One region of the Methylocystis sp. ATCC 49242 genome, then DNA from elsewhere that is predicted to be linked to it. Evidence: predicted binding sites of a transcription regulator. Region 1 holds the regulator's gene; the other holds the start of a gene.
What was found. Region 1 encodes LexA, which represses DNA repair genes until DNA is damaged. Its sites were predicted from a motif close to TGTTCNNNNTGTGTTCNG; they were not measured.

Region 1 (3,411 bases):
CTATGAATGGCGCGGCGATTATCTCGGACGAAGCCGCGCGCGCCCTGTCGGCCCGAGCATGCGCGGGCGACTTGCGGAACTGCGCGAAGCCCTGGTCGAGCGATTGGTGCACGGACCGGGCGCGGCGCTTCTCGCGACCCTTTGCGCCACCTCCGCCACCGCCTCCTTCATGGCCAATGATTTCCACGAGCTCAGTCCATATGTGCTGGTCGGAAATCCGCTGACCCTGGCGATCATCGAATTTTTCGCCGTGCCTTGCGCGCTGATCGGCGCGGTCCTCTATCCTTTCGGCCTCGACGGCTTCGTCTGGCGCTATCTGAAGATCGGGATCGATCTCGTCATCTATCTCGCGGGGCTGATCGCGAGCGCGCCGGGGGCGAGCCTGCATGTGAAGGCTTTTGCGCCCTGGGCGATCGTCTTTCTCGCGCTTGCCGTTCTGTCGGCGGTGCTATGGCGGACGTGGTCGCTCCGGGCGACCGCGATACCTCTGGCGCTCGTCGGCCTGCTCGGCGCGAAAAACGGAACGGGTTTCGATCTCGCCGTTCCGCCGACGGGCGACTCGGCGGCCTTCCGTGCCGCCTCCGGCGAAATCGCCCTTCTGGGCAAAAGACCGAGCGTCTTCGCGTCCGAACAATGGTTGCGCGCCGACGCGGATTCCCGCGCGGCCGCAGACGCCGGAGCTGGCGTCGCCTGCGACGATCTGGGATGCGTTGGAAGACTGTTCGACGGGCGCATCGTCGCCCTTGTGAATGAGCGCGGCGCCTTTCTGGAAGACTGCGCGCGCGCGGCGATCATCGTCACGCCGCTTCATGCGCCCGAAGGTTGCGCCGCGCCGATCGTCATAGATCGTCGCAAGCTTGTGGAAACGGGCGCGATTTCCTTGCGACTGAAGGGCGAGAAGATCGAATGGACGAGAGCGCGCGGCGTCGACGAGGATCGGCCGTGGTCGCAGGCCCCGCAGGAAAGGCGCGGCCGGATCACCACGCCCGAGGCCTCTGAAATTGAAAGCGACAATGACGACGCTCAGGCGGCGGAGCCGCTGGACGACTGACCGCGGCTTTTTTTGCATCGCCCCTGCTTCAAGGCGCTGCGGACTGGAGGAAGCTTCGCTCCGGCCCCGGGACGCCCGCCGCGCCCCCATTCGCCATGCGCGGGCATGGGGCGAATGCGGGCCAATCAGTATTTCCTCAGGAGGCTCACGAGCTTCCCCTGAATACGCACGCGATCCGGCCCGAAGATGCGCGTTTCATAAGCCGGATTGGCCGCTTCGAGCGCAATCGAGGCGCCGCGTTTGCGCAGACGCTTCAACGTCGCCTCCTCGTCGTCGATGAGAGCCACCACGATGTCGCCGGTGTCGGCGTTGTCCTGCTTCTTGATGACGACCGTGTCGCCGTCGAGGATGCCGGCCTCGATCATGGAGTCGCCACGCACTTCCAGCGCGTAATGCTCGCCGCTGGTCAGAAGGTCGGGCGGCAGGCTGATGGTGTGGCTGCGGCTCTGGATCGCGGAGATCGGCGTGCCGGCGGCGATGCGGCCCATGACCGGAATCGCCACATTCTGCCCGGTCTCCTCCTCCCGCCGCTCGTGCAGCGGCCGCACACGGCCGAGATTGCCCTCGATGACAGCCGGCGAGAATTTTCCGCCCCGCGACCCTCCGCCGCCGCGCGGCGTCGCTGATTCAGGCAGGCGCAGCACCTCGAGCGCGCGGGCGCGATTGGGAAGACGGCGGATGAAGCCCCGCTCCTCTAGCGCGAGGATCAATCGGTGAATCCCCGACTTCGATCTCAGATCGAGCGCATCCTTCATCTCGTCGAAGGACGGCGGCACGCCGGACTCCTTCAGGCGTTCATGTATGAAGCGCAGAAGGTCGCTTTGCTTCTTTGTCAGCATCGAAAGTTGGCCCCTGAACTCGCGCCGTAGCGTCGACACAGACCCGCAGGGGAGCCTGAATCGCTCAAAAACAAATCATGAACGATTCATATGCGTTCCCGGTGCGTTCCGCAAGCCTTATGTCAGGGGGCTGTTAACTGGAGCTAGCGCGGAGGCGCCGCCGCTCTAATGGGCGGCGGCTTTGTTCTTTGTCGCCGGATCGGGGGCGCCGGGCTTCCGGGGAGCCGCTTTCTTGATCGAGCTCGTCGGGCTGTCGTCGCTGGCGAGCGCCTGCATCTCGCGGCGGTCGTCGGGCGCGAAGGCCTGCGCCACCGGATGCGGCGCCTCCGCCTCCCGGCTCTCGGCGGCGGCCTTGGCGGCAGCGACCGTCACGACGGGCGATTTGGCGGCGAGCTGCGTCGCGGCCTTGCCGGCGCCGCGGGCCGGTTTTTCCTCCAGCGCGATTTCGACTGGCGGGGCGATCGCCTCGGGGCGGCTCACCTCGGCGACGCGCGAGGCGAAGGCCGGGTTCTGACCGCCGTCCTGATAGACGACGCGAACCGGCTTCACGCCGCTTTCGGCGAGTTCGGCCACCTTGGTGTCATCCTTGGCCGCCTTTTCGGCGACCTGGGCCGCGATCTCCGGATTGTGCTTCAGGGGCGGACAGGCCGAGGCCGCGTCCATATGTCCCGCGGGCGTGGCGTTGAAGACATAATGACGGCCGCAGAAAGCGACCTGCGGCTCCTCTTTCGTCACCTCGAAGTGATCATTGCCTTCCTTCAGGTTCTTCCAGAAGCCGATGTTCGGGTCAAGCCGGTGCTTGGCCAGATTTTCGGCCGTCATCTTGAAGGGATAGGACTGCATCTGGATTGCGCGCTGGCCGCCGCCGAAGGAGGAGCGGGCAATCGCGTAGATTTCCGCGATCTGCTTGTCGGTCATGGAGAAGCAGCCGGCCGACGAGCAGGCGCCATGCACCATGATGGTCCCGCCGCTATGCCCCAGCGCGCGGTCGAGCTGGTTCGGGTAGCCGACGTTGAAGGACAGGTAATAGGCCGAATTCGGGTTCATCTGCGCCGGCGTGATCGAATAGAAGCCCTCCGGCACCTGGCGGTCGCCCTCGCGCGTCTTGGGGCCGAGCTGGCCCGACCAGCGGCACATGGGGAAGGTTTTGAGATGGACGTAGCGGCCGTCGGACCGCATCTTCCAGATCTCGAGCTCCGCCTCTTTCTTGTAGGCGCGGATGAGCATCGGCGCTTCCTTCGTCGTGCCGACCTTCTCCATCAGCGCGACGGTCTCCGGCGGAATGGGCGCGAGCGAGCGGTGCGAAAAGCCCCCGTCCTCGCAGGCCGCCAGCGTGAAGGCGGCGAAGGCCGCAACAACCGCAAACGGCTTGAAACCCTGGAAATTCATGCGACCCGCTCCCCTTTGCGCGACGCCCCCGCGTGTCCGAGAACCTTTACACGCCTGCGCGTAACGCAATCCTTACCCGGCGCGACGGCTGACCTTCCGCGCCGACCCGCATTTAGACCAAACATTGGGACG
Region 2 (3,411 bases), 770 kb from region 1:
ATCGGTCGCCGTCTTCACCCGGGCTCCCGGGCGGGCCGCCGGTGAGCGTCTCGCCCTGATCGTAGAAGATTTCGGAGCAGGGGCCGCAGGGACCGGTGTCGCCCATGCTCCAGAAATTGTCGGAGCTCGCGATACGGATGATGCGGCTGTCGTGGAAACCGGCGATCTTCTTCCATAAATCGAACGCCTCGTCGTCGTCGTGATAGACGGTGACGAGGAGTTTCTCGACCGGCAGGCTGAATTCTTTGGTGATCAGGCCCCAGGCGAGTTCGATCGCGCCTTCCTTGAAATAGTCGCCGAAGGAAAAATTCCCCAGCATCTCGAAGAATGTGTGATGCCGGGCCGTGTAACCGACATTGTCCAGGTCATTGTGCTTGCCGCCGGCGCGCACGCATTTCTGAGCGGAGGCTGCGCGCGCCTGATGGCGTTTTTCGACGCCGGTGAACACGTTCTTGAACTGCACCATGCCCGCATTGGTGAACATCAGCGTCGGGTCGTTGTGCGGCACAAGCGGGGAGGAGGCGACTTTCTCATGCCCATTGCGCACGAAGTAGTCGAGAAAGGCCGAACGGATCTGGTTGACGCCACTCATTGTCATGCAGCTCGCTGGAGCAGGATCGGGATCACTCCACGATCATATGGGGAAACCGGCCGTCCGCGCGAGGGCGCTTGCGGGCAAGCGCGCCCGATCGGGAAACGGGCGCCGGCGGCGGTTCATGTCGCCGGACATCCGGGATTTGCGGGCGATATGCCAGTCCTGCGCGGTTTCGGCAATGAAAAAGGCCCGATGAGCGGGCCTTTGACGCGATGAAAACCCGCCGGGGTCACACCATATGGCGCCCAAGCAGCGCATGCGAGGCGCGCCGGTCGGTTCAGTCCTCGGCCTCGTCGCCATCGGCGACGTCGAGAATGCGTTCCGCGATGAGACCGGCGTTTTCGCGAATCGCCTGTTCGATACGGGCGGCGGCTTCGGGGTTCTGGCGAAGAAAATTCTTGGCGTTCTCGCGGCCTTGGCCCAGTCTCTGGCTGTCGTACGAGAACCAGGCGCCCGATTTTTCGACCACGCCCGCCTTCACGCCCAGGTCGATCAATTCGCCGACCTTGGAGACGCCTTCGCCATACATGATGTCGAATTCGACCTGCTTGAAGGGCGGGGCAACCTTGTTCTTGACCACCTTGACGCGAGTCTGATTGCCGATCGCCTCGTCGCGGTCCTTGATGGATCCCGTGCGGCGGATGTCGAGCCGGACGGAGGCGTAGAATTTCAGGGCGTTGCCGCCCGTCGTCGTTTCCGGCGAGCCATACATCACGCCGATCTTCATGCGGATCTGGTTGATGAAGATGACGAGCGTGTTGGAGCGGGCGATGGAGGCGGTAAGCTTGCGCAACGCCTGGCTCATCAGGCGCGCCTGCAGGCCCGGCTGAACGTCGCCCATCTCTCCCTCGATTTCCGCTCGCGGCGTCAGCGCCGCGACCGAATCGACGACGAGCACGTCGACCGCGCCGGATCGCACGAGGGTGTCGGTGATCTCGAGCGCCTGCTCGCCCGTGTCGGGCTGGGAAATCAGCAGCTCCTCCAGATTGACGCCGAGCTTGCGGGCGTAAACGGGATCGAGAGCGTGCTCCGCGTCCACGAAGGCGCAGACGCCGCCCATCTTCTGCGCCTCGGCGATGACATGGAGGGTCAAGGTCGTCTTGCCCGACGATTCGGGCCCGTAAATCTCGACCACGCGACCGCGCGGCAGGCCGCCGACGCCCAGGGCGATGTCGAGCCCGAGCGAGCCGGTAGAGATCGTCTCGATCTCGACGGCTTTCTGATTCTTGCCGAGCCGCATGATCGAGCCCTTGCCGAAGGCGCGCTCGATTTGCGACAGCGCGGCGTCAAGGGCCTTGGTCTTGTCCACGGACGATCCTTCCACGAGGCGGAGATTGGCTTGGCTCACAGCTGAAATTCCTTCTGGCACGGTTTTGTGGGCAGAGGCAACGGTCGGTTGATATTCCTATTGTGCATGATTTGTTCTTGCCGCCAAGTTCTTTTTTTGTTCGCGCGTCGATTTTCGTCGATCACGCCAGCGGCCGCGGCGGGCGAATGGGTGGCGCGCGGCCGCCGCTCTAGTATAGTCGGACAGATTCGGCGGATCGCGCGCAGATTGGCGAACAAAGGGAGGCGCCCATGTATTCCAAAATTCTTGTGCCGGTCGACGTGGGCGAGCCCGAAATGACGCAGCTCGCGCTCGATGGGGCGCTCGCGCTGGCCAAAGCGAATGGCGGGGCGCAATTGCGGCTCATCAATGTGCAGCCGCTCGTGCCGGTGGCCTTCATCGACTATATCCCGCCGAATTTCGACGAGGAGATGCGCGAGACAGCGGAAAAGGAGCTGGCCGCCCTGACGGCCGCGATCGACCTGCCGCGCGAGCGGGTAACCTCCACAGTGCGGTTCGGCGCGGTCTACCCGGAGGTTCTCGCCGAGGCCGAGGACTGGGGAGCGGATCTCATCGTCGTCGGCTCCCACCGTCCCACCATGGCGACCTATCTTCTGGGCTCGAACGCCAAGACGATCGTGCGCCACGCGAAATGTTCCGTTCTGGTGGTGCGCAAATAAGCGCGGCGTGACAGGGGCGGGAGCGGCGACTAGAGTTTGACCATGCGTCGATTCGAAATCTCCGCGCTTGCCCTTTGCGCCGTTTTCGGCCTTTCAACGGCGGTTTTCGCCGCGGCCGGAAATGCGGCCATGCTCAGGCGCGGCCTTGTGATCGCGCAGGAAAATTGCGGAAAGTGCCACGCCGTCGGCCGCGCGGGCGAGAGCCCGAATCCGAAGTCGCCGCCCTTCCGCCATCTCGCGCGCAAATATCCTCTTCACAATCTGGAGGAGGCGCTGGGCGAGGGCATCGTCGTCGGCCATGAGGGCATGGAGATGCCCCAGTTCCGCTTCAGCGCCGCGCAGATCGAGGCTCTGCTCGCCTATCTGGGCTCGATCCAGAGGCGCTGAGCGTCTCAGGCGCCGACTTCCTTGCGCAACTTGGCGATCGCGACGCCCGTCGCCATGGAGGCGGAGGTATAGGGCGTGCCGGCGCCGAGGGCGGCGTCGGCGTCGGTATAGCGTTTGTCGTTGATCATGGCGGCGACCCGGCCGGCCTCACGATGGAAAACGGCGTGAGCGCTCACGCAGCCGGCGAAAGTCGGCAGATGCCCATATTTGATCTTGGCGTCGCCATGAAGCCATTGGCCGAGCGGGCAGGCGTTGTCCTTGCCGATTGCGGCGGCGTCCAGAGTCGATTGTGCGGCGATCGCGCCACGCAGTTTGGTCTTCCACTCGACATGCGCGTCGATGGCCTTGTCGAAATCCATGGGGAGCCTCGTTTTCACGGCCGCGATGGCCGGATTCCGGGCGCGAGATTAGCCAGCCGGGGC

Region 2: the regulator LexA is predicted to act here: its motif matches at 2,030-2,047, upstream of recA (recombinase RecA).

Annotation. Positions count from the first base shown of each region.
Region 1 covers NZ_KE124774.1:4,266,969-4,270,379, reverse strand. The annotation lists gene MET49242_RS22800 (ComEC/Rec2 family competence protein) at 1-1,051, shown strand, start outside; gene lexA (transcriptional repressor LexA) at 1,177-1,890, opposite strand; gene MET49242_RS22790 (murein L,D-transpeptidase family protein) at 2,056-3,279, opposite strand.
Region 2 covers NZ_KE124774.1:3,501,695-3,505,105, forward strand. The annotation lists gene alaS (alanine--tRNA ligase) at 1-592, opposite strand, end outside; gene recA (recombinase RecA) at 873-1,943, opposite strand; gene MET49242_RS19270 (universal stress protein) at 2,174-2,602, shown strand; gene MET49242_RS19275 (cytochrome c) at 2,645-2,989, shown strand; gene MET49242_RS19280 (CZB domain-containing protein) at 2,995-3,348, opposite strand; gene MET49242_RS19285 (hypothetical protein) at 3,363-3,411, opposite strand, start outside.